3 regions of the Clostridium swellfunianum genome follow, and region 3 is predicted to be linked to each of the others. Evidence: riboswitches for the same ligand, from Rfam matches in the RefSeq annotation. Region 3 holds a riboswitch; each other region holds the start of a gene.
What was found. Region 3 has a riboswitch for S-adenosylmethionine ahead of NBE98_RS20995 (M20 family metallopeptidase). Riboswitches for the same ligand answer to the same signal wherever they lie in the genome.
Positions count from the first base shown of each region.

Region 1 (10,259 bases), 220 kb from region 3:
GGAGGAAATGATGTTTATTAGAGAGTATAAAGATAAAATTAAAGTTGATAGAAAAGTCATAGATAAATACGATATGCATAATATTGCTTATTTTGATATAGAGACTACAGGGTTTGAGAAGGACAAGGATCATATAATTTTAATATCCTTGGGGTATTTTAATGAAGAAGGACTTCTTACAATAAAACAGTATTTCGCTGAGGAACTTGAGGATGAAACTGACATATTACATGCTTTCAGCAGTGATTTAGAAAAGTTTTCAAAATGGTGCTCCTATAATGGAATAGCCTTTGATGAGCCTTTTGTAGTGAGAAGATCAGAAAAGAATAATATATATTTTAATATTCCTTCTGAACATATTGACTTGTATAGAATGATAAGACCTTATTACAGACAGCTTGGCATGGAACGCTGCAATCTAAAAACAGTTGAAAAGTTTTTAGGTGTTGAAAGAGAAGATCAAATAGATGGGGCTATTAGCGTTGAGATGTATAATCAATATCTTCAAACTAAAGATGAAGAGTTAAAGGATATCATTATGCTTCATAACTATGAAGATGTATTAAACCTTCCTAGAATATTTACTCTTATATATAAGGTCCAAAGCAGTGATACTATCGTAAGGGATGATTGTATAACAGAAAAACAGCTTAGGTTTTTAAGAAGTTTGATAAAAAAGAATAAAATAGAGTTGAATGTAGATGTTGAAAGAATTTCTAAAAAAGCTGCCTCAAAGGTGATTGATGCAATACTAAGAGGAACCAAGGATGAAACAGAATTGACAGCTATTGCAAATAACAGCTATTAAAAAAAGCAGGAACTAATCCTGCTTTTTTTCTTTTGACATTGAATACTTTGGACAGCTATTTGAGCAGCTTCCACAGTTACATTCACCAGAGGCGCTCTTTTTAAAGTTTTTATAAAATATATATCCTGCAGCAGCTATTAGTACAGCAGCTATGATTATTTCAGGCATTAAGACCACACTCCTTTTTAAGGACACTACTAAGAAGTAATATGTCCAATTAAAATATTCTTAATATTAAGCTTCCTATATTAAATACCAGGAAGGAAACTACCCATGCTAGTATAAATTGATAAGTAACTGAAAAAGTAGCCATCTTTGTTCCGTACTCTTTTTTCATTGTAGCTATTAATGATACACATGGTGTATATAAAAGAACAAATACTAGAAAGCTGTAAGCTGAAAGAGAAGTAAATACTGTTGGAAGTATTTCTGTTAATTCACCGCCATATATAACTCCCATAGTACCAACTACAACTTCTTTAGCCATTATTCCAGCAAGCAAAGATACTGCATTTTGCCAGGAAGCAAAGCCAAGAGGATAAAATATAGGACTTATAGCTCTTCCAATATTGGACATGAAGCTTGAATTTATATCTGTATATCCATTAAAGTTAAAGTTTGAAAGTACCCACACAATAATAGATACTGAGAATATTATTGTTCCAGCTTTCTTTAAAAAGCCTTTTCCTTTTTCCCAAGTATGAAGTGCCAGTCCTTTTGCCTCAGGAAGCTTATATTCAGGGAGTTCTATTATAAAAGGTTCATCATCCTTTTTAAATAAAGTATTCTTAAATAATATTCCTATTATAAATGCAATTATTACACCAATTAAATAAAGTGAAGCTACAACTAAGGATTCATGACCCTTAAAAAATGCTCCAGCAAATACTAAATAAACAGGTAATCTTGCGTTGCAGGACATAAGTGGAACTATTAAAGCTGCCAGCTTTCTGTCTTTTTCACTTTCAAGGGTTCTTGCGGACATTACTCCTGGAACAGAACAGCCAAAACCAATTATAAGTGGAATAAATGCTTTTCCGGAAAGTCCCATCTTTCTAATTATTCTATCCATTATAAAGGCAACTCTAGCCATGTATCCGCTATCTTCTAAGAAAGAGATGCATAAAAACAATGCCAATATTACAGGAAGAAATACTATGACTGAGCCAACACCGCCTATGATACCATCTATTATCAATGATTTGAACCAATCACTGCTGCTAGAGAGCATCACATCAACTGCAGGAACAAGTTTATCTGATACTAGTGCATCAAGCCAATCCGCAAGGGGTTGACCTACCCAGCTAAAAGTGAACTGAAATATAAAAAATAGTATAAGCAAAAATAATGGATAAGCTAAAAATCTATTTATAACATACCGATCTATTTTTTCAGTGGTGGAAACTTTATTTTTAGAAGTATAGGTTAAGCATTTACTTAATACAGTTTCAATATAGCCATAGGCTTCTTTTTCTGTGTGAAACTGAAAGTTATTATCATCAGAATCTTTTAAAAAAACAGAACTATTCAAAAGTTCCTTCAGTTTATCGATGCCTTTACCTTTTGAAGCTATTATTGGAACTACAGTTACTCCAAGCTCTTTTGAGAGCATTTCATAATCAAATTTTATACCCTTGCTTTCAGCGGAATCTATCATGTTTAAAACTAAGACGATAGGCTTTTTAAACTGTTTAAGTTGTGTTGTAAGATAGAGATTTCTATTTAGATTAGAGGCATCAACTATGTTGATGATTAAATCTACATTTCCATTAACAATGAAGTTTTTAGATACCTTTTCTTCGTAAGAATAAGTATCCATGGCATATATTCCAGGCAAATCTACGATCTTAATGTTATTTCCAAGAAAACCTTCCTTTTTTTCAACAGTTACTCCAGCCCAATTTCCTACGTGTTGATTTGAACCTGTAAGCAGATTAAAAAGAGTTGTTTTTCCTACGTTAGGATTACCAAGCAATGCAGCTGTAATCATCTAAATCCCCCTTGTATTCCTATTTAGTACTTAAGAATTATTAATACCTAAACTCTTTGTATTCTTTGTTTTGAACTCTACACTTAACAATCCTTAAGTTGTTTGTTTCTATTTTGCGTTTCTTACTACAATGTTTCTTGCATCTTGCTTCCTAATTGCTAAATCGAAGCCTCTAAAATTGATTATAATTGGATCACCTAGTGGAGCTGCTGTTTTAACTGAAACCTCGGTACCCTCTATAGCGCCTAAAGCTAGCAATCTCTTCGCTAGTTTTTCATCTCCTACAATTCTAGTGACAAATGCTTTTTGTCCTGGCTTTAAATCATAAATGCTCATTATTACCACCCCACACTGAAAATCATTCTCAAGTAAATATTACCACTAATATATTTGTCTGTCAAGGAAAAAGGTTAAAATTCTAACGGACTAATGAAAATAGTATGCATTAAAAGGTTTACAAGAGGAATAACAATAAAGTTTTTATATCATAATAACAATTAATAAATAATAAATATCGAATGATACAGCAAATGTGAGAAAATGAAACAGAATAGTAAACTGTTCTAATATAATGAGCAAAAATGGCTGAAAACAACAAAAATTACTATTGATACAGATGAAAAAACATTGTATAATAGAACTGTAATAAGACGAAGCAAGGAGTGAAGTTAATGTTTAAACAATGGGAAGGTTTTATACAAGGCGAATGGATGGATAATATCGACGTTAGAGATTTTATTCAAAAGAACTATAAATTATATGAAGGTGACAAGAGCTTCTTAGCAGGTCCAACTGATAAGACTAAGAAGGTATGGGAAAAATGCAGTGAATTAATATTGGAAGAAATCAAAAAAGGTATTCTAGATGCTGACACTGAAACTGTATCAGGTGTAGATGCATTCGGACCTGGCTATATAGATAGAGAAAATGAAGTTGTTGTTGGACTTCAAACAGATGCTCCTTTAAAGAGAATAACAAATCCATGGGGCGGAATCAGAATGGCTGAAAGTGCTCTTGAATCCTATGGCTATAAGATAAGCGAAAGAATGGATGATATATTCAGTAACTACAGAAAGACTCATAACCAAGGTGTTTTCGATGCTTATACAGAAGAAATAAGAGCAGCTAGAAAAACTGGAGTATTAACTGGACTTCCAGATGCTTATGGTAGAGGAAGAATAATAGGTGACTACAGAAGGATAGTGCTTTACGGTGTAGACAGATTAATAGCTGAAAAGAAGAAAGATCTTAAGAATACTAAAGGAATAATGGTTGAAGAAACTATTAGACTTAGAGAAGAATTAAACGAGCAAATAAGAGCTCTTGCTAAAATAAAGAATATGGCAGCTTCTTATGGCTTTGATATATCACAGCCAGCTACTAACGCTGTTGAAGCAGCTCAATGGTTATACTTTGGTTATCTTGCAGCTGTTAAAGAAAACAATGGTGCTGCAATGTCATTAGGAAGAACAAGCACATTCTTAGATATATTCATTGAGAGAGATTTAGAAGCAGGTTTAATAACTGAAGAGCAAGCTCAAGAAATAATTGATCAATTCATAATCAAGCTAAGACTTGTAAGACATTTAAGAACTCCAGAGTACAATGATTTATTTGCTGGAGACCCAACTTGGGTAACTGAATCAATAGGTGGTGTTGGTGTAGACGGAAGACCTCTTGTTACTAAGAGCTCTTATAGATACCTGCACACATTAATTAATCTTGGAACAGCTCCAGAACCAAATATGACAGTTCTTTGGTCACAGCAATTACCAGAAAACTTCAAGAAGTTCTGCGCTGAAATGTCAATATTAACTGACTCAATTCAATATGAAAATGATGACGTTATGAGACCAACTTACGGAGACGACTATGCTATAGCTTGCTGTGTATCTGCAATGCAGGTTGGAAAGCAAATGCAGTTCTTCGGAGCAAGATGTAACCTAGCTAAGGGATTACTACTTGCTATCAACGGTGGTGTTGATGAAAAGCAAGGAATAAAAGTTGTTCCTGGAATTGACCCAATAATGGATGAAGTTCTTGATTATGAAAAAGTTAAAGCTAACTATGTAAAAGTTATGGAATACTTAAGTGAGCTTTATGTAAATACAATGAATATAATCCACTACATGCACGACAAGTATGCTTATGAAGCAGCGCAATTAGCTTTACATGATACTAATGTTGGAAGACTTATGGCCTTTGGAGTAGCTGGTTTATCTGTTGCTACAGACTCATTAAGTGCTATTAAGTATGCTAAGGTTAAGCCTATAAGAGAAAATGGAATAACTGTAGACTTTGAAGTAGAAGGAGATTTCCCTAAATACGGAAACGATGATGATAGAGTTGACAGCATAGCAATAGAGTTAGTTAACTTCTTCTCAAACGAACTTAAGAAGACTCCAACTTACAGAGGTGCAAAGCATACATTATCTATACTAACTATAACTTCAAACGTTGTTTATGGTAAGAAGACAGGTTCAACACCAGACGGAAGAAAGGCTGGAGAGCCATTTGCACCTGGAGCTAACCCAATGCATGGAAGAGACTTAGAAGGTGCACTTGCATCACTTAACTCAGTTGCTAAGGTTCCATATTCAAGCTGCGAAGACGGGGTATCCAATACATTCTCAATACTTCCAGATGCACTAGGAAAAGATCATGAATCAAGAATAAACAACCTTGCATCAATAATGGACGGATACTTTGGTCAAGATGCTCACCACTTAAATGTAAATGTATTAAACAGAGAAACATTAATGGATGCTATGGAACACCCAGAGAAGTATCCAACATTAACAATAAGAGTTTCAGGATATGCAGTTAACTTCAACAGATTAACAAAATCACAACAAAAAGAAGTTATAAGCAGAACATTCCACGAAAAAATGTAATCAAATAGGCTCTCCATGCCTATGGCAGGGCTTAATTCTGAGACTTAAATAGGCACTTGCTTTGAGCTGAGCAACAGACTATTGTAGGCTGCTTCTGGCAGGGCTCAACTCTAAAGCTTAAGGTGGTACTCGTTTATACGATTACCACCTTAAATTAACAGTGGTTTTAATATAGTTAATAAATTCTGAAGGAGGGGATTTAAATGCTAAAAGGCAGAATACACTCAATTGAAAGTATGGGGCTAGTAGATGGACCGGGAGTTAGAACGGTTGTGTTTTTTCAGGGATGCAAGCTGAGATGCGCTTATTGTCATAATCCAGATACTTGGGCTATGGATGGAGGAAATGAAATGACTCCAGAGGAGCTTTTAAGAAAGATTATGCGATTTAGACCATACTTTGAACGCTCAGGCGGTGGTGTTACCTTTTCAGGAGGAGATCCTCTTCTTCAGCCTGAATTTCTGCTGGAAATGCTTAAACTTTGTAAGGAAAAGGGAATACACACTGCGTTAGATACAGCTGGATATGGCTTTGGAGAATATTCTGAAATACTAAAGTATGTAGATTTGGTACTTTTAGATATAAAGCATGTAGATGATTTTGGATACAAAAACCTTACAGGCAGAAGTAAGCATGGTCTAGATCAGTTTCTTGAAGAATTAGATAAATCTAATACAAAGGTTTGGATTAGACATGTGGTTGTACCAGGAATAACAGATTCTGCAGAGCATATTGAAAAGCTTAAGGGCATTATAAAAGAAATTAAAAATGTTGATAAAGTTGAACTTCTTCCTTATCATACAATGGGAGTTTCCAAATATGAGCAACTTGGCATTCCATACAGATTAGAAAATTTAGAACCTATGGACAAAAAATATACTAAGGACTTAGAAAAGCAACTAAACGATTTCATTAAATATGCTTAACAATTGCAAAATATGAAAATAAAAATTGCAAAAATCTATTGACATATACACCAAATGTTAATATAATTAAATCAATGCAGGAACACAGTATTACTGCATTTAACTAAAGTAATTTAATATTGATGATATACTTATCTAGAGAGGTGGAGGGACTGGCCCTATGAAGCCCGGCAACCGGCATTGTTATTATAACAATGCAATGGTGCCAATTCCTGCAGTGTTTTATAAACACTGGGAGATGAGGAAACACGGAATGCTTATAGAGCCCCGAGGTTTTCTCGGGGCTTATTTTTATATTTTTAATTAGAATAGTTATTAATATCAATTGATAGTATTTGGATTCTTAAATAAGTATGTAAGGGGGAAATGAATGATTCATATAAGTAAAGTTTCAAAAAGCTTTGGAAATACAGAGGTGCTTCGTGAAGTAAGCTTAGAAGTAGAGCAAGGGGAAATCTTTGGAATAGTTGGACATAGCGGAGCAGGAAAGTCAACATTGCTTAGGTGTCTTAATGGTCTTGAGGGCTACGATAGTGGAAGTATAATTGTTATGGATAAAGAGGTTAGGAGCCTTAAAACTAAATCATTAAGAGAATTTAGAAAAGAACTGGGAATGATATTTCAAAGTTTTAATCTATTAAACAGAGTAAATGTGTATGAAAATGTCGCTCTACCAATGCAGCTATGGAGAGTTCCTAAAGAAGAAATAAAGGAGAGAGTACACAGCCTCTTAAAGCTGGTAGGTTTGGAGGAAAAGACGAAAAGTTATCCTAGGGAGCTGAGCGGAGGACAAAAACAAAGAGTTGCAATAGCAAGGGCTCTTGCTCTTCAGCCTAAAATACTTTTATGTGATGAAGCTACTTCAGCTTTAGACCCTAAGACTACAAAATCAATACTTCAGCTTTTAAGAGAAATAAACCAAAAGCTTAATATAACAATAGTTATAGTTACACACCAAATGGAGGTTATAAAAGAGGTGTGCAGCAGAGTAGCTTTAATGGAAGACGGTGAAGTTAAAGCTATTGGTGTGGTTGAAGATTTATTCCTTGAACCTCCACATGAATTGAGGGACCTTATGGGCGAGGAAGAGCTTTTGCCTCGTGAAGGCTCAAATATAAAAATATTCTTTCCAAAAGATCAAAGTCAAAGGACTATAATAACCTCAATGGCTAGAGATCTTGATATAGATTTTTCAATAGTTTGGGGTAAGCTTGAAAGGTTTAGAGAGGATGTTTTGGGAAGCTTAGTCATAAATGTAGAGGAAAGATATGAAAAACAAATATTCGAATTCTTAAGAAAGCAGGAAGTAAGCTGGGAGGTAATAAAAGATGCCGTTAAATAAATTATTATTAGATATACTTTTGCCCGGGTTATGGGACACATTGTACATGGTACTGCTATCAACTCTTTATGCGGTAATTATTGGTTTTATTCCTGCTATTGCTTTGGTAATAACAGATGCTAAAGGTTTGAAGCCTAATAAAGCAGTAAATAGCATTTTGAATTTTTTTATAAATCTTTTAAGATCCTTCCCATTTATAATATTGATGATAGCAATATTTCCACTAACAAAGCTTATTGCGGGAACTACCATTGGAAGGGAAGCAGCTATAGTGCCTCTTACAATTGGGGCAGCTCCTTTTGCAGCTAGAGTTATTGAATCAGCTCTTAAAGAAGTTGATCCAGGAATTATTGAAGCAGCAAAATCCTTTGGTGCAAGTACTTGGCAGATAATAATTAAAGTTATGATAAAAGAGGCTCTTCCATCTATAATCCTTGGAATAACACTTACAGTTATAAGTGTTATTGGCTATTCAGCAATGGCTGGTACCATAGGTGCAGGAGGTCTTGGGGACATAGCTGTCAGGTATGGGTATCAAAGGTTTAAGACAGATATAATGATTTACACTGTTATTATACTTATTATTGTGGTTCAGATACTTCAAGGCTTAGGTAATCTAGCTTATAAAAAGCTAAGCAAATAAATTTTAAAATATTATATTTTTAAAGAGGGGGTTTTTAAAAATGAAAAAAACATTAAGTATTTTATTAGCTGTAGCATTAACAGCAGGACTTGCAGGCTGCGGAGCAAAACAAACATCTCCGGCGTCAGGCACACCAACAAGCACAGGTTCATCCGAAAAAAAGATAATTAAGGTCGGAGCAAGCCCGGTACCGCATAAAGAAATATTAGAGGTTGTTAAGCCGTTACTTGAAAAGAAAGGCTATAAACTTGAAATAACAGAGTTTACTGATTATGTTCAGCCAAATCTTGCAGTAAATGACGGTCAATTAGATGCAAATTTCTTTCAACACGTGCCTTATCTTCAGAATATGGTTAAGGAAAAAAATCTTTCATTAGATTATACTGTTAAAGTTCACCTAGAACCAATGGGAGTTTATTCTAAGAAGGTTAAGGCAATAACTGAATTAAAAGACGGAGCTTCCATAGCAGTACCAAATGATCCAACTAATGAAGCAAGAGCTTTAAGAGTTCTTGAAAATGCCGGTCTTATAAAACTCAAGAGCGGAGATTTAGTAACAGCTATAGATATTACTGAGAATCCTAAGAACTTAAAATTTAAAGAACTTGAAGCAGCACAGCTTCCAAGAACTCTAGATGATGTTGATGCAGCTGTTATTAACGGGAATTATGCATTGGAAGCTAAATTAAATCCATCTAAGGATGCACTTGCAATTGAAGCAAAAGATTCTCCATTTGCAAATATTTTAGCTGTAAAAAAGTCTGATAAGGATAAGGATTATATCAAAGCACTTTCAGAGGCGCTAACTTCACCAGAGGTTAAACAGTTCCTTCAAAATAAGTATACAGACGGCAGCGTAATACCAGCATTTTAAAAAAATGAAGAATGTGAGATTCTTACTCTCCATTCTTCATTTTTTATTCTTACTTTCATTACAAATGAAAGATTTGGTTATACTTAATATATATCTTACAAAATATTGATAGCATAATTACCGTATTTATAATATTATATTATTAAACATGGTATTGGAGGCAGGAATGAGCAAAAATATAGGAGCTTTTTTTGATATTGATGGTACTCTTTACAGAGAAGGACTTATTGCTGAGATATTCAAAAAATTGGTTAAATATGAGATAATAGACCCTGAAAGATGGTATAATGATGTAAGGCTTGAGTATCAGAAATGGGATAAGAGACAAGGGAACTATGATAATTATCTATTAAGAATGGCAGACATATATGTTGAAGCAATAAAAGGATTGCATAGGTCTCAGGTGGAGTTTATTGCTAGAAATGTAGTTAATCAGAAAGGTGACAGAGTTTATACTTTTACAAGAGACAGGATAAAGTGGCATAAACAACAGGGGCATGTACTTATAACTATTTCAGGCAGCCCTATAGAACTTGTTAGAGAAATGGCTCAAAAGCACGGATTTGATGACTATAAGGGTGCTGTTTACATGCTTGATAAGAATGAGCTTTACACGGGCGAGGTTGTCCCTATGTGGGACAGCAAGAGCAAGAAAGTAGCTATACATCATTTTGCAGATAAATATAATATAGACCTAAGTAAGAGTTATGCTTATGGAGATACTGCGGGAGATTTTACAATGTTTCAGCTGGTAGGTGCGCCAGTGCTTGTAAATCCAACAA
Region 1 is NZ_JAMOFV010000006.1:4,204,362-4,214,620, reverse strand. It holds gene NBE98_RS20045 (ribonuclease H-like domain-containing protein) at 11-808, shown strand; gene NBE98_RS20040 (FeoB-associated Cys-rich membrane protein) at 821-976, opposite strand; gene feoB (ferrous iron transport protein B) at 1,026-2,798, opposite strand; gene NBE98_RS20030 (FeoA family protein) at 2,907-3,134, opposite strand; gene pflB (formate C-acetyltransferase) at 3,470-5,692, shown strand; gene pflA (pyruvate formate-lyase-activating protein) at 5,896-6,618, shown strand; SAM riboswitch class I at 6,747-6,863, shown strand; gene NBE98_RS20015 (methionine ABC transporter ATP-binding protein) at 6,989-7,960, shown strand; gene NBE98_RS20010 (methionine ABC transporter permease) at 7,947-8,603, shown strand; gene NBE98_RS20005 (MetQ/NlpA family ABC transporter substrate-binding protein) at 8,644-9,477, shown strand; gene NBE98_RS20000 (HAD-IB family hydrolase) at 9,644-10,259, shown strand, end outside.
Region 1: it holds a riboswitch for S-adenosylmethionine, as region 3 does, so the genes downstream of both, NBE98_RS20015 (methionine ABC transporter ATP-binding protein) here and NBE98_RS20995 (M20 family metallopeptidase) in region 3, are expected to answer to the same signal.

Region 2 (10,259 bases), 1.1 Mb from region 3:
TGCAGGCTCAAATGATGAGTTTGCTATGCACAGTGAAGGGCACAAGTGTTATTACTGAAACTATATTTGAGAATAGATTTATGCATGCACAGGAATTGAAGAGGATGGGAGCAAACATTAAGATTGATGGACGCAGTGCTGTTGTCGAAGGTGTAGATATGCTTACAGGCTCAGAAGTTAAGGCTACAGACTTAAGAGCTGGTGCTGCGCTCATTCTAGCTGGTCTAGCATCAGAAGGGGAAACTGTAATTAGCGATATATATCATATAGATAGAGGATATGTTGATATAGAGAATAAGTTTAAAGGCTTGGGAGCAGATATAAAAAGAATAGAGGCTTAACGCTTTTTAGTGAGCTGGTACATAGTGTGCCAGCTCTTAAAATTTTATAAGGCATAAAATATTAAAACGTATCCTAACTTTTAATTCTTTTAAAGGTAATATAAAGGAGTATTCGCTAATAAACTGTAATATGCGCAAAACTCTTAACTAAAGAGGGGGAATACTATGCAGAGAGTTTATGTGAAATTTCAGTTTAAAAAGTTAGCAGCAGTTTTTATTATCTTCATTATCTTTGTAATAGCTATGTCTATTTTCATAGTTGGAATAGGTAATAAAGAAAGCTATTTAAATAATAATAATGGTGTCACACAAAAATTTAGACAGAACAGTGATGACGCAGTATTAAAGAAGACTAGCGGTGAGATAAAAGTGAAAATTTACATGTCTCAACAGGATAAAATAGCTGAGATACCTTTGGAGGAATATGTAAGAGGAGTGGTGGCTGCAGAGATGCCTGCTAACTTTGGTGTAGAGGCCTTGAAGGCTCAGGCTGTTGCAGCAAGAACTTATGTACTTGGACATATGACGGAATTTGGAGGTAATAAATGTTCTATAGGTAAGGGCGCAGATATATGTGACACTGTTCACTGTCAAGCTTACATGGATAAAGAAAAAAGATATAATGATTGGAATAAGAGTGAAGCGGATATATATTGGAGTAAAATAACAGATGCTGTTAAAGATACCGCTGGGAAAGTTTTAACTTATGAAGGTAAGCTAGTGTTGGATCCTTATTATTTTGCTATGAGTAGCGGCAAAACTGAGAATGCTGTTGATGTTTTTGCTTATGATAAGCCGTATTTAAGAAGTGTTGAGAGTGAGGGAGATAAGAACGTTAAGGATTTCCAAACTACAACTACATATACCTATGATAAGCTGAGTAGTATTATTAATAACAAGTATCCAAAGGCAAATGTTTCACCCAAAAAACTAAAAAGTCAGGTAAATATAACTGACAGGACATCTGGTGGGGGAAGTGTTAAAAATATGAAGGTAGGAAGTATTTCTATAACAGGCAGGCAGTTTAGAGAACTTTTGGGCTTACGGTCCTCAAACTTTGATATAGTATATGGCTCTAAGAATATTCAGGTAGTAGCAAAAGGAAGCGGTCATGGAGTCGGCATGAGTCAATGGGGGGCAAGTATCATGGCTAAGGAAGGCAATAGCTATGATAGAATTCTCATTCATTATTACCAGGGAGTAAAAATAGAAAATATTGAAAATATAAAATGATAATTTAGAGATATCCATTTGAAGGATATCTTTGTTTTTTATAGTAATCAATAAATAATGTGTCAAAAGTTAAGGAAAAATGTAGAAATAAAATTATATAAAAAATGTATTAAGTGCCAAGCTCTGGACAGAATACAGAAAGGAGGTGTTTGTATGAACAAAAAATTTTTCAGCAAAACGTCAAACTTTTTTAGAAAGGAAGGCTTCTACGTAATCCTATTTGTATGCTTGTGCGTAGTAGCTACAGTGGCAGCTGTTACATCAAGAACAGCAAAACCAAAGAACCCACCAGTAGTTAATGAAACAGCAGTTAACGATTCAAAGACTACAGGCACAGGATTAATAACTGAGGAGCCAACTAATGACTACCCAAACGCTTTACAGGTTAAGGAAACACCTAAACCTAACACAAGCGCTAACGCCAATACTGGAATAACAGTCCCAAAGACTGGTACAGCAGCAGTATCAAAAAGCGTTGATTTCAAATTTATAAATCCTGTTGAAGGGACTCTTGCGAGAGCTTACTCTGAAGATCCAGTTTACTCAGATTCAACAGATTCTTGGAGACCAAACTTCGGAATGGATATTAAAGCTGAACTTGGTAAATCTGTAGTTGCAGCAGCTGATGGAAAAGTATTAGAAGTTGGCGAAGGCGAGTATGGCAGTTATGTTGCTATATATCACGAAAATGGTCTTACAACAGTATATGCTAACTTGGATAAAGAAATCAAGGTTTCAAAGGGTCAGTCAGTAAAGAAAAACACACAGATAGGTAAGGTTGGTAATACAACTCTTAGAACAGGATATGAAAAGTATGGCAGCCATTTGCACTTTGAAGTAATAAAAGGCAAAGATGTAAACAATGACAATAACAAAGTTGATCCAGCTAAATATGTAAAATATACATTAGCAAAATAATTGGCAGGCTAATATACTTGTAAATTGCAGAAAACAATATTCTGCAAATAGCCATAAATTTTAAATACTTTTATTTAGCCGTTTTCCGAAATAATTAGCGGAAAATGGCTAATGAAAGTAATTTAACATAGTACAAATGCATATTTATAAATATAGAAGGGTTAAGGAGGTAGCACTTTGAAAGACTACATTGAAGAAAGAGTTCTTGAAGTCGCAAACTACATTATTAATTCAAAAGCTACAATTAGAAAAACAGCCAAAGTATTTGGAGTAAGTAAAAGCACTATACACAAGGATATGACAGAGAGGTTACCGAAAATAAATCCTCAAGTAGCAGATGAAGCTAAGAGCATTTTGGATGTAAATAAGGCAGAAAGACACATTAGAGGTGGAAAAGCTACTAAAATGAAGTACAAGGCTATTGAAGGATAAAAATATTCCTATTATAATTAGATTATAAAGCTTAAAATAGTGGAAATTTCAAGTAAATTTGCAGCTTGTTTTAAAGTATTACAAAAGAGCAGGAGTGTATGTAGGGATGTTTTTTAGCTTAGGAACGGATATGGGGATTGACTTAGGTACAGCCACAGTACTTGTGTATATTAAGGGCAAGGGTGTTATACTCAAAGAACCTTCTGTAGTTGCCATTGATAAGAGCAATAATAGGGTTAGGGCTGTTGGTGAAGAAGCTAGACAGATGATAGGAAGAACCCCGGGAAATATAGTGGCTATAAGACCGCTTAGGGATGGGGTTATATCAGATTATGATATTACAGAGACAATGCTTAAACATTTTATCAGAAAAGCATGTGGTAAAAGAAGAATTTCAACTCCTAGAGTAATGATATGTATACCATGTCAAGCAACAGAAGTTGAGAAAAGAGCTGTTAGAGACGCAGCTGTTAATGCAGGAGCAAAAAAAGTTTTTTTAATTGAAGAACCGCTGGCTGCAGCCATAGGTGCAAATCTTGACATAACCGAAGCAAGTGGGAACATGGTAATAGATATAGGCGGAGGTACAACTGATATTGCAGTAATTTCTTTAGGTGGAATAGTTGTGAGATCATCTATTAAGATGGCGGGAGACAAGTTTGACGAAGCAATAATAAGATACATTAGAAAAAAGCATAAATTAATGATTGGTGAAAGAACTTCCGAGGATTTAAAAATAAATATTGGTTCAGCATTTAAGAGAGATAAAGAAGTTACTATGGAAATAAGAGGAAGAGACCTAATATCAGGTCTTCCCAAAAATATAATTGTATCCTCAGAGGAAATGAGAGAAGCTTTAAAGGATACTGTAAATGCTATTGCTGAATGTACCCATTCAGTATTGGAAAGAACTCCACCTGAACTTGCAGCGGATATCGCTGATAAAGGTATTATCATGACTGGTGGGGGCGCTCTTTTAAATGGCTTAGACAAGCTAATAGCCGAAGTTACTAAAGTGCCAGTAAGAGTGGCAGAGGATCCTGTGTCTTGTGTGGCCTTAGGAACTGGCTTAGTTCTTGACTATATAGACAAAATAGACCTTAGAAGTAACGGTTATGATGTCGCTTTAATAGACAGATAGTTGAATCTGATAAAAGCTTAGGCTCTGCAGTACTGCAGAGCCTAAGCTTTTTTAAAGCACTTTTTCGCTGTCTCTCTTATACAAGTAATAAGCATGCATAACTGCATCTGTTATAACTTTTGATAGTTTCATAATTAAATCGAGTCGTATGTTTCTATTGGTAAATAATTCACTGCTTTCGCTGGAGTCTACAATTCCAATAAGAGAAGCTTTGCCGACATCAGGCAAGGATTTACCAACTCCCTTTCCGGGATGAATAGGATAATCTCTAGCTTGAATTTCACCTATGCTGTCACTGTCGCCTAGACAAGCATCTATACCGATGATATTTCCATTAGGATAAGCGTTTTTAATCTCGTTAAGTCTTTTATCTATATTTAAGGCATGGATTGGTTCTGATATTGTTCCAAACACGGGAAACGGGAAAAAACTTTGTTTTAAAAATGTTCCAACTAATGGACCTAAGCAATCTCCAATACATCTATCTGTACCAATGCACACTATAATTGTATTCTCATCCATATAGTCTTTTATAAAGTTTGCAATTTCGTAATAGGCTAAAGGATTTGTAAAGTGTGTTTTTATCTTGCTCAAGAAATAACCTCCCTGTCCTGCTTATTATGCTCTGAACAATTATTAATTGTTCAGTTCCTTATTATGTTTAATTCGTCAGTTATAAACTTATTAATAATATATATGTGGAAAGTACATGGAATATAAGAAAAACTGAATAAAATTTATAAATAATGGAATAATACCCTAATAGGAGGGATTTCCATGCGTAAAAAAATAGGTTCTATAATAATTATTGTTTTCACATTGATTTATGTTTCTGTTATGATTTATGTAAGCGGATATGATTTGGTTGAAATAGGTAGAGTAAAAGCAAGACAAGTTATAAATAGTGCTAAAAATAGTAAAATTGCATTAATATTAGAAAATAATAAAAAGCCCAAGGTCATATATGAAGATGTTAAGCAAAACTCTGAAATTGCAGTGAATAATAATACAAATAAAAATAATGTTAAGAAGTCTGAAGGAAAGCTTTATCCTTTAACTGTTATGAAAGTTAGTGATAAAGCTAAGGAAAGCAAGCTTGAAAAAATATACCTTGAAGAAAGAGAAATACGACAATCTGCAAACGATCAAACACCTATAGATTTAAATAGTATAGCTAAAGCACCAAAGAGTAAAAGTGAAACTAAGTCCAACAGCGAAAATAAAAATAATGAAGATGTATCAGTATTCAAGGTTATGACTCAATACCAGCTTACAGCTGAGGATAAGGAGCGAATACGTACGCTATCTAAGAAATTGTCACCTTTAGATCAAGAAAAAATAAATACATATCTTCAATTTATAAACGATGTCAATGCAAAGAATGCAGTTAATCTTTTAAGAGATAGACTATCCGATAAGGAATTTGAGAAAATAAAGGACATAAGCATAAAACTTAATAAGTAATAATTTTTAGAAAGTATTATCAAATTATAGTTTTGTGTAGAAAATTGAAGATATAAAGAGAAATTTTATTGACAGTTTTTTTGTGCTATGGTATTATATTTTCGAATTTAATAAGAATAATTGCTCTTATCAAGAGAGGTGGAGGGATTTGGCCCTGTGAAGCCCGGCAACCGGTTAGATAACTAAGGTGCCAATTCCGCAGCATAAAGCTTGCAAGATAAGTGATACGTTATATACGTGCCTCTTCTTGTAGAAGAGGTTTTATTTTGCAAAAGACAGCTTAGGTATAGGCTTATTAATTTGTTAATAATAATTTATACATACAGAAGGGAGATTTTGGAATGAGAAGATTATTTACTTCTGAATCAGTTACAGAAGGACATCCAGATAAAATTTGTGATCAGATTTCAGACTCAGTGCTAGATGCAATACTTGCTCAAGATCCTAATGCCAGAGTAGCGTGTGAAACAGCTGTAACTACTGGTATGGTTTTAGTTATGGGGGAAATATCAACAAACTGCTACGTTGATATTCCTAAAGTAGTTAGAAAAACTATCGAAGATATTGGTTATACTAGAGCAAAATATGGTTTTGACAGTGATACATGTTCTGTTCTTACATCAATAGATGAGCAGTCATCTGACATAGCTATGGGAGTTGACGAAGCTCTAGAATCTAAGAAAGGCGAAATGGACAAGATTGAGGCTATAGGTGCAGGAGACCAGGGTATGATGTTTGGGTTTGCTACAAATGAAACTCAAGAATTTATGCCTCTTCCGATAGCAATGGCTCACAGACTTGCAAGAAGACTTTCCGAAGTTAGAAAAAATGGAACACTTTCTTATTTAAGACCTGATGGAAAGACTCAGGTTACAGTAGAATACGAAGATGATAAGCCAGTTAGAATAGATACAATAGTTATTTCGACTCAACACAATCCAGACGTTACTCGTGAGGAAATAGAGAGAGACTTAATTGAGAACGTAATTAGAAAGATAGTTCCATCTAATCTTCTTGATGATAAGACCAGATACTATATAAATCCAACAGGAAGATTTGTTATTGGTGGTCCACAAGGAGACTCAGGTCTTACTGGTAGAAAAATAATTGTTGATACTTATGGTGGATATGGAAGACATGGAGGTGGAGCTTTCTCCGGAAAAGATCCAACAAAGGTAGACAGATCAGCTGCTTATGCTGCAAGATGGGTTGCTAAAAATTTAGTTGCAGCGGGTGTAGCCGATAAGCTTGAAATTGAGCTTGCTTATGCTATAGGAGTTGCAAAACCAGTATCAATTGAAGTTATAACTTTTGGAACTAATAAAGTTTCAGATGAAAAGATCATAGATATAATTAACAAGGTGTTTGACTTAAGACCAGCTGCTATAATAAGAGACTTGGATTTAAGAAAGCCAATCTACAAACAAACAGCTGCCTATGGCCATTTTGGAAGAACTGATATTGATCTTCCATGGGAAAGACTTGACAAGGTAGAAGAAATTAAGAAGTATTTATAATAGGTATAAGACTGCTGATAGAATCAGCAGTCTTATATTCTTTATAGGAATAACTGTTTAATTGAGGGCGTTATTACAGATAAGCTTAAAAAATGAATATTTTACTATATATCTGTTGAAAATTATAATAGCAATATTTATAGCTTATACGAACTAAAAGAGGTGATGATATGTTTTATTCATATAGCAAAAAAATGATAAAAGTCTTCCATTTTATAAGAATTTGTTTTTCGAGATTACTGATGATATCAGCAGCAATAATAATTGGAACAGCTTTGCTGTCGGTATATACTTTTATAAATTTTGTAAACACAATGTCTAGAGCCTACAGTGGTAATCCCGGCGCAGGAACAGCCATTTTAATAGTATTGATAGGAGTGCCGACTATTTCATATATATTTGAAAAAGGATTAAGTTCATATCTTCAACGTAAATAAAAACAACTAGTTATCTAGATATATCTTTTCTGGATAACTAGTTGTTTTAAATATAGCTTACACTTTTGAGAATTTTCCTGATATAATAACTTTTTGTATATTTATATCTTCATCGAACAATACTAAATCAGCATCGTAGCCTTCCTTAATAAGACCCTTTTTATCAGATACACCACAGTGCTTTGCACCGTTATAAGTAGCCATCTTTACAATGTCATAAAGAGCATAGCTATTATTCTTGTAAATATTTCTTATAGCTTTGTCTAATGTTAGTATTGATCCTGCAAGGTTTCCTTCTTTTAGTCTTGCAGCTCCATCTTTAACAAAAACGTCTTGACCACCTAGTGAGTATTTGCCTTCAGGCATTCCACAAGCCATCATTGCGTCTGTAACAAGAAGAACTTTATCAAAGCCTTTCTGTTTATAGGCAATTCTTAAAGAAGGATAACTTATGTGAATTCCATCCGATATAGTTTCAGTTGTTATGTCTGTATCAAAAATAGCTCCTACAACCCCTGGTTCTCTGTGATTAAGTGGAGTCATAGCATTGTATAGATGGGTTGAGTGGCCAATTCCCCATTTTATTCCGTCAATAGCTTCTTTATAGGATGCTTTAGTGTGTCCCATTGAAGCCACTATTCCAAGACCAGTAACATATTGGATCAGTTCTTTAGCACCTTCAACTTCAGGAGCAAGTGTTATGCTTTTAATAGCTGATATATTATGACCAACAATATATTTAAAAGTATCAATAGCAGGTGTTTCTACATAATTAGGATTCTGTGCACCTATCATATTAGGACTTATATATGGTCCTTCAAGGTGAACGCCCAATACGTTAGCGCCATCAGTTCCTTCCCTCATGCATATTGCAGCAGCTTCTACTGATTTTTTTATATCATCTAGGGCACAAGTCATTGTTGTTGGAAGAAATGAGGTTGTTCCGTAGCCAGCTATTATTTTGGAAATTGCGTTTATTGCCTCTACAGTGCCATCCATTGTATCGAAGCCGCCAGCACCATGTATGTGAACATCGATAAAACCGGGGGATAGGTAACTTCCTTGTGCATCTATTACTTCCTCGTCATTATTTTCTTCTGGATTTATTTTTTCTATCTTACCATTTCTAATTAAGACAGAACCATTCTCAATTTTATCGAGAAAAATAATCTTACAATTCTTTATAATCATAAAGCTTACCTCCGTATATATCATAAATTACAATCTGTTTATAATTAACAATATAACATAGTTTATGTCATATTTAAATAGAGAATACAGCAAATACCAAGGCTTATATGTTTATAAAACTTGAGAATTTACTTGCAAAGGAGTATTCTATTGTTATAATTACATTTATAACTAAAGTATAGGAGAGATTATATGCCAGAGATACAGGGCGTAGTTGAAGATATAGTATTTCAAAACGAAGAAAACGGATACGCTATAGCACATATAGCTGGTAATAATGAAAGAACTACAATTGTAGGAGTCATACCTTTCTTAAGTGAAGGGCAAAATTTAAAACTTTTAGGACAATGGGTCGTTCACCCTCAGTTTGGCAAACAATTTAAGGTTGAGAGTTGTCAAGAAATAGTGCCAAATACAATAGAAGGTATTGAAAAGTATCTAGCTTCAGGTGTAATTTCAGGTATAGGACCGGTTACAGCAAGAAAGATTGTAGAGAAGTTTGGTAATAAGACGTTAGAAATTTTGGATAATGATATAAATAGACTACAGGAAATAGAAGGAATAGGGGAGAAAAAAATTGATGTTATAAGAGATTCTTATTCCACTCAAAAAGAAGTGAAAAATATAATGATTTTTCTGCAGACTTACGGGGTTACTCCAAATCAATGCGTTAAAATATATAAAAAATTTGGGGAAATTTCTATAGAGGTTGTTAAAGAAAATCCATATGTTTTAACTGAACAAATATCAGGAATTGGGTTTAAAACTGCGGATAAGATAGCTAGAAGTCTGGGTGTAGAACCTAACTCTCACTTTAGAATTAGTAGTGGCATAAATTATATTATTAATGAGTTTTGTGCATTAGGTAATACTTATATGCCAATGGAACAGTTGCTTAAGGAAGGAAGAAGTATTCTTGGAGTAGCTAACGAGGATATGGAAAGAGTTATCTATAGTAACGCGCTAGAAGGAAAGCTTAAGGTAGATGTAATTGATAAACAAAAGTGCGTGCTTACAATGCCTTTTTATTATTGCGAGCTTAGTGTTACAAAAAAAATAATTACTTTAGCTTATAGTGAATATCAGCCTATAAATACAGATGTAAGCTTTGAGGTGAAGCAGTTTGAAAGAGAGAACAATATTCAATTTGCAGAATCTCAAATAGAAGCTATTGTGGGAGCAGTGGAAAATGGAATTGAGGTAATAACAGGCGGTCCTGGAACAGGAAAAACTACTATAATAAATTGTATAACCGGTATTTTTGAAAAGGCTGGAATGCGAGTTTTTATGGCCGCACCTACTGGAAGAGCTGCTAAGAGAATGAGTGAAGCTACTGGCAGAGAAGCTAAAACCATACATAGGCTTTTAGAACTCGGCTTTAGCGAGGATGAATCAGAAGAAGAGTTTATAAAGGATGAATCCTCACCATTAGAATGTGATGTCGTAATTGTAGATGAAGCGTCTATGATTGATATTATGCTTATGAACAGCCTCCTTAAAGCAATTTCTATGGGAACTAGAATCATTATAGTTGGAGATGTAGATCAGCTTCCATCTGTCGGCCCAGGAAATGTACTTAGGGATA
Region 2 is NZ_JAMOFV010000006.1:3,305,595-3,315,853, forward strand. It holds gene murA (UDP-N-acetylglucosamine 1-carboxyvinyltransferase) at 1-341, shown strand, start outside; gene spoIID (stage II sporulation protein D) at 507-1,574, shown strand; gene NBE98_RS15580 (M23 family metallopeptidase) at 1,728-2,492, shown strand; gene spoIIID (sporulation transcriptional regulator SpoIIID) at 2,670-2,924, shown strand; gene NBE98_RS15590 (rod shape-determining protein) at 3,031-4,065, shown strand; gene yyaC (spore protease YyaC) at 4,117-4,659, opposite strand; gene NBE98_RS15600 (hypothetical protein) at 4,843-5,529, shown strand; SAM riboswitch class I at 5,653-5,753, shown strand; gene metK (methionine adenosyltransferase) at 5,871-7,046, shown strand; gene NBE98_RS15610 (hypothetical protein) at 7,217-7,483, shown strand; gene nagA (N-acetylglucosamine-6-phosphate deacetylase) at 7,541-8,674, opposite strand; gene recD2 (SF1B family DNA helicase RecD2) at 8,867-10,259, shown strand, end outside.
Region 2: it holds a riboswitch for S-adenosylmethionine, as region 3 does, so the genes downstream of both, metK (methionine adenosyltransferase) here and NBE98_RS20995 (M20 family metallopeptidase) in region 3, are expected to answer to the same signal.

Region 3 (10,259 bases):
TGCTATGAAGAAATTATGTAGAAGAATCAAAGCATTTGTTTTGAATTAGTAAATTCTTGTGCGATAACTTGTAATCTTTTCTTGTCAGTTAATAGGGTTAAGCCGGTGAGTGCAAGTACTTTTGAACTGATAAGCAAGGCTTCATCACCAGCTTTAGATTTAGCTGCCTCTTTGAACTCAATAGTGTGAGGTGATAGATTATCAGAACCTATGCTTATATAAGGGTGAATAGTTGGCACAACTTGGCTAATATTGCCTGCATCTGTGGAACCTAACCCAATTACATCTTTATCTATAACTTTCACACCAAGAGACTCTAAATTATCTTTAAAAACTTGATCGAAGGACTTTATTATCAAGAAATCATCTACAGGATTTTGATATGCAATAATATTAAGTTTTGAACCTGTTGCTAATGCAGCGCCTTCAGCTATAGCTTTTACTCGGGTTGTAACTTTGTTTAAGGCTTCTCTACTTGATGCCCTTATAAAAAATCTAGCCTTTGCATACTCAGGAACAATATTTGGGGCATCTCCGCCATGAGTTATTATTCCATGAATTCTAACATCACTTGTCACATGCTGTCTTAAAGCATTAATTCCGTTAAAGAGCAAAATAACAGCATCTAATGCATTTATGCCTTCCTCAGGACATGCAGCTGCATGAGCTGGCTTTCCTATGTATTCAAAATCTAATGGATCTACGGCTAATGTGCTTCCTGTAATAGTTGTTTTTGAATTTGGATGAATCATCATGCAGGCATCTATTCCAGAAAGCAAGTTTTCTCTTACAAAAGTAGCTTTAGCACTTCCGCTTTGACCACCTTCCTCAGCGGGAGTGCCTAAAACTACTATCTCCCCACCAATTTGGTCTAAAACCTTTGACAAAGCAATAGCTGCAGCAATGCTTGCGGTTCCAATTATGTTATGTCCACAAGCGTGACCTAAGCCTGGAAGAGCATCGTATTCTGCTAAATAGGCGATTACAGCACCTGGCTTTTCTGATTTCTTTCTAGCTATAAATGCGGTTTCGTGTCCAGGGATACCTCTTTGAACTTGAAATTCTTCAGCTTCTAAAGTATCAGAAAGGAGCTTTGAAGAAAAATGTTCTTCATTTCCCACTTCAGGCTTCTCATGAATTTGGTGACTTATACAAATAAATTTCTCTGATAGATTATCTATAGTATTTAAAATAATATTTTTTATTTCCTCTAAATTGAAAGTCATAGTTTATCCTCCTGCAGAATATACTTTATAAAAAATAAAACCTCTCCTTAAGATAAGAAGAGGTTAAACATTGTTAAACTTAATCTATCTTATCTGTCAAGCTTTTGCTTGCTGGAATTGGCACAGTATTCTACGCTAGAACCCGCTGCCGAGGCTTCAAAGGGCCGTTCCCTCCACCTCTCTGGATAAGAAATATATTTTATTTATTTAATATATTAAAGCTAATATCCAAATATGTCAATATAAACTAAGTAAAAAATATTTTTAGATAGTTTTACAAAATGATGTTGACAATGTTAAAAATTGCATATATAATCAAATGCAAGTAATGCGAATTACGAAAAAGAAAATTAAATAATAATCCTTATCTAGAGAAGCCTAGGGACTGGCCCGATGAAGCTTCAGCAACCACATACTTAATGTACGGTGCTAAATCCAGCAGATTTATTCTGAGAGATGAGGGAAGGCAGTAGTTAATAATAACCCTTCCACGGGTTTATTTTTTTACCTGTGCTCCTTATCGATTCTAAAGATAAGGAGCTTTTATTTTACAACAAGGTTTTTACGAAAAGAAAGGAGGACTAATAAATGCCGCAAGTTAGCAGCAGATTAGATGGATTCACAGAATCAGTCATAAGAAAGATGACAAGAGTCGCAAATGAATATGGGGCAATAAATCTGTCTCAAGGTTTTCCGGATTTTGATCCACCAAAAGAATTGGTGGAAGCTTTAAAAAAAGCAGCAGATGAAGGTCCGCATCAGTATGAAATTACGTGGGGATCTCAAGGGCTTAGAGAAGTACTGGCGAAAAAACAATCAAAATTCATGGGATTAGATATAGATCCTAATAAAGAAATTGTAGTGACCTGTGGAAGTACAGAAGCAATGATGGCGGCTATGATGAGTGTTTGTGAGCCAGGAGAAAAGGTTATTGTATTTTCTCCATTTTATGAAAATTATGTGGCTGATACAATTCTTTGTGGGGCAGAGCCAATATATGTTCCATTGTATCCACCAGAATTCAATTTCAATAGAGAAGAGCTTATAAGAGCTTTCGAGCAAAAGCCCAAAGCATTAATTCTTTGCAATCCTTCAAATCCAACTGGCAAGGTGTTTACAAGAGAAGAGCTTGAGTTTATTGCAAATCTTGCAATAGAGTATGATGCCTTTGTAATAACTGATGAAGTCTACGAACATATTGTGATGAAGCCTTATGAGCATGTTTATTTTGCAGCTTTGCCGGGCATGTTTGAAAGAACAATAAGCTGTAGTTCATTATCAAAAACTTATTCCATAACAGGATGGAGATTGGGCTATATTATAGCACCAGAACACATTATTAATAATGCAAAGAAGGTACATGATTTTTTAACGGTTGGTGCAGCAGCTCCGCTTCAGGCAGCAGCAATCTCAGGCTTCAATTTACCAGAAGAATACTATGAAAGCCTAAGAGAGCTTTATACTGAAAAAAGAGATTTGTTTATAAAAGGGCTTGATGAAGCTGGACTAAAATATACAGTTCCTCAAGGTGCTTACTACATTATGGTAGATATATCAGAGTTTATTCAGGACACTAGCCTTACGGATAACGAGTTCTGCGAATGGCTGGCAAAGGAAGTTGGGGTGGCAGCGGTTCCAGGTTCAAGTTTCTTTAAAGAAGAGGTAAATCATCTAATTAGATTTCATTTCGCAAAGAAGACTGAAACCTTATTAGCTGCTTTAGAAAGACTAAAAAGCCTTAGAGAAAAAGCTTCAAGAGGCATAATTATGTCCTAAGAGTTTAATAATGTGAATTTTTAATTTGTGAAATTAAGTTTAATAAGAAATGCGTAAAGAGTAATAGGCTATACGTGCAAAAAGTAATATTAAGGGGGCATAAAAATGAAAAAGGCAGTATCAATTTTATTATCAGTAGTATTAGGTGCAGTATTATTAACAGGCTGTGGGGCAAAGAAAACAGCAAGTGTAGGTAACAGCGTAAAATTAGATGCGCCATTAAAAGTTGGGGTTACAGCAGGACCTCATGAGCAAGTGGCGGAAAAAGTTAAGGAAGTCGCTAAAGCAAAAGGTTTAAATGTAGAGTTGGTTGTATTCAATGATTATGTTCAACCAAACAAACAGCTTTTCGAAAAGCAAATAGATGTCAATATATATCAGCATGAGCCATATTTAATAAAATTTAATGAAGACCAAAAGATGAATTTGGTTAAAGTTGCTAGTGCTGTGAATTTCCCAATGGGAGCATATTCTCAAAAGATAAAAAGCTTAGATGAGCTTAAGCAGGGAGATAAGGTATCAATTCCTAATGACCCAACTAATGAAGCAAGGGCATTAATACTTTTAGAAGCCGCTAAGGTAATCAAGCTAAAAGAAGGTGTTGGCGTAAAAGCCACGCTTCAGGATATAGCTGAAAATCCTAAGAAAATTAAATTTATAGAGCTTGAAGCTGCAATGGTACCTCGCTCGCTTTCAGAAGTCGCAGCTGCAGCTATAAATACCAATTTTGCTATGGAAGCAAAACTAAATCCAGTTAAAGATTCTATTTTTATAGAGCCTAAGGACTCGCCATGGGTAAATATAATAGTTGCAAGACCTGATAATAAGGATGATGAAAGAATTAAAAAGCTTGTAGAAGCATATCAATCCCAAGAAATTAAAAAGTTTATTGATGAAACCTTTAAAGGTTCTGTAATAACAGCTTTTTAAAAGAGATAGGGGGAAGTGCCATGGCAGCTTACGAAATAAAGTATGGCAAAGAAAAGCTAAAAATAAATATTAGTGATGAGTATATAGTAAACACGCTGCTTCCAAAGGAGGCAGCTAAAATGGTGGATATAGCTTCAGAAGTAAAAAAAGCACTTAAAGAGCCTATAGGTACATCTCCGGTAAAGGAAATTGTGAAGCAAGGGGATAAGGTGTTAATAGTTGTAAGTGATATAACAAGATTGTGGATAAAAACTTCTGAATTTTTAGTGTATATTGTAAATTACCTTAATTCTATAGGTATTAGAGATAAGGATATTTCAGTTCTTGTTGCATTAGGAACACATAGACCATCAACTGATTATGAAAAAGAGCTTATAGTAGGTAGTGAAGTCTACAGAAGAGTCAAGGTATATGACCATGACTGCTTTAATGATGATAGTCTTTCCTATTTTGGGAAATCAAGCTTTGGAACTCCAATTTATATTAATAGAAAAGTGCTTGAGGCAGATAGAGTGATTTTAACAGGGGGAATTGTTTTTCACTTGTTTGCTGGTTTCGGGGGCGGGGCAAAAAGCATGGTTCCAGGAGTGGCGGGACTTGAAACAATACAGCATAATCATCGGCTGACTTTTTATGAGGGAGAAAGCACAGGATTAAATCCTGCTGCTGCCTCAAATAAAATTAAAGGCAATCCAATGAGAGAGGATATAAATGAAATCTGTAGAAGAGTAAATCCGGATTTTCTTTTCAATGCTGTACTTGATGCAGAAGGAAATTTCATAGAGTTTGTTGCAGGAGATTTTGAAAAGGCTTGGCTAAGGGGCTGCAGCACCATAAGGGAGCTCTATGGAATAAAAATAGAAGAACAGTCTGATATAATGATTGCATCAGCAGGGGGCTATCCTAAAGATATAAATTTATATCAAACTGTTAAGACTATGGATAACTGCATATATGGAAGCAAGGAAAACAGTTCTGTGATAATTGCTTCTGAATGTATAGAAGGTCTTGGAGCGCAAGAATTTTTAGAGTGGTTTCAATATAAAAGTCTAGAAGACATGGAAAGAGCACTTAAGAAGAACTTTACTGTACCTGGTTATGCAGCCTATAAGACTGCTTACCTGGCTAAATTTAGAAAGGTATTTCTAATATCTGCACTAGATAAAAAAGTGGTGGAAGAGCTTGGATTTATTCCAGCAGCTTCACTTGAAGAAGCTCTGAAGCAAGCATATTCAATAAGTTCTTCAAAACCCAGAATAACCTTAATGCCTTTTGGAGGAAACACACTTCCGATACTCTAAATACCTCAGGAGAAAAAATAACTATATATATTGAAGTATATGGGAGTTTATGTTAGTATGAAGGTGAAGTTAGACTTTAACTATTAATAAACTATGAGGTGTGAAATGATTAAGAGTTTTTTAACTAATAACTAATTAAATAGTTAGTCCTTAGAATTGTGCAGGGATTTCTATGCGCATTTTTAAGAGATGATAGTTAAAAAACACGTACAGGTTTATTTCCCACAGGCAAAATTTTAATATGGCTTGTAGCTGTATCCTGCAATACGGGTACAGCTTTACTATTTTTTGGCTGTCATCTCTATTTAATCTTAAAAGGAGATGATTGTATGAACGTTATTTTTGAAAATTTATATAAGGATTATGAAGGTAAGATTGTATTTAGTAGTATCAGTGGAAGAATAAATAATAATGAAAAAATTGGACTTATAGGAGTAAATGGGATTGGCAAGACTACCTTGGCTAAGCTTTTAGCTGGGCTGGAACAATATGAGGAAGGAAGTATCAAATATAGTCCCAGTAATTTAAAGATTCATTATATGAATGAAGCTTTGGAAGGTAAGGACTTCTCAAATTTAAGCGGTGGAGAGAAAACTAAACAGCTATTAAGTGAAACGTTGAATAAAGACTATGATGTGCTGATTTTAGATGAACCAACTAACCATCTTGATATGGAAAGTGTAAGCTGGCTTGAGGGCATTATTAAAAACTTAAGAAAGACAGTACTTATAATTTCACATGATAGATATTTTTTAGATAAAACTACCAATAAGATTTGGGAACTTTCGTCTAAAGAACTAAGACAATATGAGGGAAACTATACAAGCTATAAGCTACAGAAGAAATCAGAGATTAGAAATCAACTTAAGGAATATGAAAAGCAGCAAAGAGATATAAAACACCTTAATGAGGTAATAAATGATAGAAAAGATTGGTTTGACAAAGCACATAAGGCTGCTGGTCAGAATGATTTTGCAAGAAGCAAAGCTAAAAAGCATGTTAGCGTTATGAGGGCAAAGGAAAAGCAGCTTGAGAGGCTTGAGGATAACAAAGTAGAGAAACCAAAAGAAGAGGTAGCGGCTTGCTTTGAATTGCTAAATAAAGGCATTGTTAATACTAAACTTTCACGGTATCTAGTACAAGGTAATAATTTGTATAAAAGCTATGGTGATAGAACTATTCTAACTAAAGCCTCTTTTAGCATTATGAGAGGCGATAAAATTGCTCTATTAGGTAATAATGGTGCAGGGAAAACTACTATCATTAAAATGCTGAATGGATTGGATAAGAATTTCGATGGCATCATAACTGTAAATCCTTCTGTTAAGATAGGATACTTTGCTCAGGAGCTTGAAAATTTAAATTACGACAAGTGTATCCTGGATAATTTGCTTGAAAGCGGAGCAACTCAAAAGGAAGCAAGGCTTCTGCTTGCGTGCCTTTTATTTAAAGGAGATGATGTTTTTAAAGAAGTTAAGAATTTAAGCATGGGAGAAAAATGCAGAGTAGCCTTTGCAAAGCTTATACTATCTTCTGCAAATTTATTGATATTAGATGAACCAACTAATTATATGGATATTGTGTCAAAAGAGAAGGTTGAGGAAATTTTAGAAGAATTTCAGGGAAGTATGCTTTTTGTTTCTCATGATAGATACTTTGTAAATAGATTGTCTAATAAAGTTTTGCAGCTTAACAACTATAAGCTTACTACTTATTTAGGTGGATATGAGGAATACTTAAATAAGATTGAAAATGATAGAAAGGCTGAAGCTTTAAGTGAGGACTATAATACTATTAAGGATACTATAAGCAGGCTTGAGTGTGAGTTAGCTTTCATAAGTGGACGGCTCAATGATAAGTTGACAGAAGAAGAAAGACAGATAGTAAATGATAAATTTCTTCTTACTGCAAGAGAAATTAACATGTACAAAAATAAAATCAAGGCTTAAAATTTAATAGCTGTAAAGTTATAATATTTATAGTTTGCACTTAAAAAATGTGTACTTACAAAAGCAATTTAGGAGGAAATAACAATGGACTTAGAGAATATAAAATCATCAATAGCAACTAATGTTTACCACATACCATCAGATAAGAAAGTGCCGCTTCACCAGCATCCAAAACATGATGAAGTGTTCTATTGCGTAAAGGGAGAAGGCTTTGGGGTGCTTGCTGATGGAGAAGAAAAACTTGAGGCAGGCAAAGCTTTTATAGTTCCTGCAGGAACTATGCATGCATTAAGGTCTGATAGCGAAATGTATGTAACATCCTTTTTAATTCCTAAGGTATAAATATGAAGATTATAGATTTTTTAAAACACAAAACAAAACTGCTTAAGAGAGAATTAAGGGTATTATCTATAGCATACAAAAAGCCTGGAGTACCCTGGTATACAAAGACTTTAGCGGCTATTGTTATTGGATATGCTTTAAGCCCTGTGGATTTAATACCTGACTTCATTCCTGTACTTGGATATTTAGATGATTTGTTATTGATTCCTCTGGGAATATATATGGTAATAAAATTAATACCTAAAAATGTGCTTGAGGAATGCAGAATTGAAGCAGAAAATGCTGCTAGAGATGACAAACCCAAGAACTGGATTGCAGGCTTTATAATATTAGCCATATGGATTTTTATAATTGGACTAATCATATACAAGTATATACTTTAGTTAAACAGCAGCGTTCAGGCTGCTGTTTTATTGTTCATATTTTACCACTTCTTCGGGCATACTAAATCATGTTATCAAAATTGAAGCTTTAAAGGAGTGGAGGGAATGTTCTATTTTTATATAGTAATAGCGCTTATAGCATTACTGGCAGCTTATACACTTCTAAGAAATAAAAATGATGAGGAACATAACTTAATGGAGGATGTTCCTACAATTAGCGTTAATAAAGAAGAGCTGGAAAAGCATGCTGCTCAGATTTCTCAATATTATTCTACAGTTGCAAGAAAAAGCAATTGCCGAAGAAGATTAATGCAGAGCCTGGACATAAGTTATAGTAAGATATTAAGGACCTATGAGTACATAGATAAGGAAGCAAAGTATAAAAGAGAAGTAGTGCCTGCAGCTGAATGGATGCTTGATAATTTATATTTAATAGAAAGAGAATATAAGGATATAAAGTATAACATGCCAAACTCTTATTATAGAGGGCTGCCTGTAATTAAAAAAGGTATATTGAAGGGATATCCTAGAGCCTATCATTTAGCAGTAGAGCTTGTTTCTCATACAGATGGAAGAGTTGATGAAACCACAATAGAAACTTTCTTAAATGCTTATCAGAAAAACACTATGCTTACTATGGGTGAGCTTTGGGCTATGCCTATAATGATTAGAATTGCATTAATTCAAAACATAAGCAAAATAGCTGAAAGAATAATTTACGCTCAGGAAGAAAAAAAGAAAGGAGATATATTAGCTGAGAGAATAATAAACGCTTATACAGAAAACAAACTTGAAGAAGAGTTAGTAACTTTGGCTGGTAATGGTGATGTATTAAGCTCACATTTTACAGAAAGATTTTTAAAGATATTAAGAGACAACGGAATAGATAATCTTGAAGTATATAAATGGATTGATGAAAAACTTGAATTTCAGCAGACTACAGCTGAAAAAATGATAAATATGGAACATCAAAAGCAGGCAGGATTTCAGATATCCATAGGAAATTCCATAACAAGCATAAGGGAGATTGGTGCACTTAATTGGAGAAATACTTTCGAGAAGCTAAGCTTTGTTGAAAGAATTTTGAGGGAGGATCCTGCTGATGTATATAAGGCTATGGATTTTGAGTCACGAGATAATTACAGACACAAGGTTGAGAAAATTGCTGAGCAGGTAAACCTAGCTGAAGCAGTGGTTGCAAAAAAAGCTGTAGAGTGCGCAGAAGCTGCTGGAGATAGTATAGATTATGAAAAACATGTTGGTTATTATCTTCTAGATGAGGGTGTAAGAAGACTGATTGGTTCCCTTAATTATCATTACAAAGGGCTTAGAAGAATAAAGGAGCTCATAGGAAGACATAAAGTCAGTTTCTATATCGGAAGTATATTGTTTGGCACACTTCTAATATGCTCCTTGGCAATAGGAATAGTAAGCTACGGCAGAAGCGAACCAATATGGAAATATGTAATTGCTGCACTAGCACTTTTAATACCCTGCAGTGAGATAGTTGTTTCAGTTTTAAACTGGAGTATTAACAGGTTAACTTCTCCTAGGTTTGTTCCTAAACTTGAACTAAAGGAAGGAATACCTGAAGAAAACAGTGCTATAGTTGTTATTCCGACCCTTCTAAATAGTGAAGACAGAGTACATCAACTAATAAGTGATATGGAAGTTTATTATCTTGCAAACCAAGAAAAAAATCTATATTTTGCGCTTTTAGGGGATTTTAAAGACAGTTTTTTCGAAAGGGAAGAAGATGACGATATCATAGTTGAAGCAGCACTAAATGATATTGAAACTCTGAATAAAAAGTATTCTCATAACGGAGAAGATATTTTTTATTTTCTAAATAGATACAGACAGTATAACGAAAAGGAAGAAGTTTGGCTTGGATGGGAAAGAAAACGCGGCAAGCTTATGGAATTTAATGCTCTTCTAAGAGGAGATACATCCACAAGCTATAATGTTATAAGCGGAAGTATAGCAAAGCTTCAAAATATAAAATACGTTATAACCCTAGATGCAGATACGGAATTAGCAAGAAGCGTTGCAAGAAAGCTAATAGGAGCAATGACACATATGCTTAACAAACCCCATATAGATTATGAAAACAAAAAGGTTTTAAGAGGTTATGGCTTAATGCAGCCTAGAGTCAGTGTAGGGATAATGGCAGCAAATAAAACTATGTTCTCTAAGATTTTTTCGGGGGAAACAGGTATTGACCTATACACTACTGCTGTGTCAGATGTGTATCAAGATGTTTTTGGAGAGGGTATTTTTACCGGTAAAGGTATTTATGATGTAGATGTCTTTAACTTCATGCTTAAGGATGAGATTCCAGAAAATAAAGTT
Region 3 is NZ_JAMOFV010000006.1:4,423,814-4,434,072, reverse strand. It holds gene NBE98_RS20995 (M20 family metallopeptidase) at 27-1,226, opposite strand; SAM riboswitch class I at 1,313-1,418, opposite strand; SAM riboswitch class I at 1,588-1,689, shown strand; gene NBE98_RS20990 (pyridoxal phosphate-dependent aminotransferase) at 1,815-3,002, shown strand; gene NBE98_RS20985 (MetQ/NlpA family ABC transporter substrate-binding protein) at 3,108-3,932, shown strand; gene larAH10 (NPN-dependent 2-hydroxyacid racemase, LarAH10 family) at 3,953-5,233, shown strand; gene abc-f (ribosomal protection-like ABC-F family protein) at 5,563-7,182, shown strand; gene NBE98_RS20970 (cupin domain-containing protein) at 7,267-7,524, shown strand; gene NBE98_RS20965 (YkvA family protein) at 7,527-7,907, shown strand; gene NBE98_RS20960 (glycoside hydrolase family 94 protein) at 8,013-10,259, shown strand, end outside.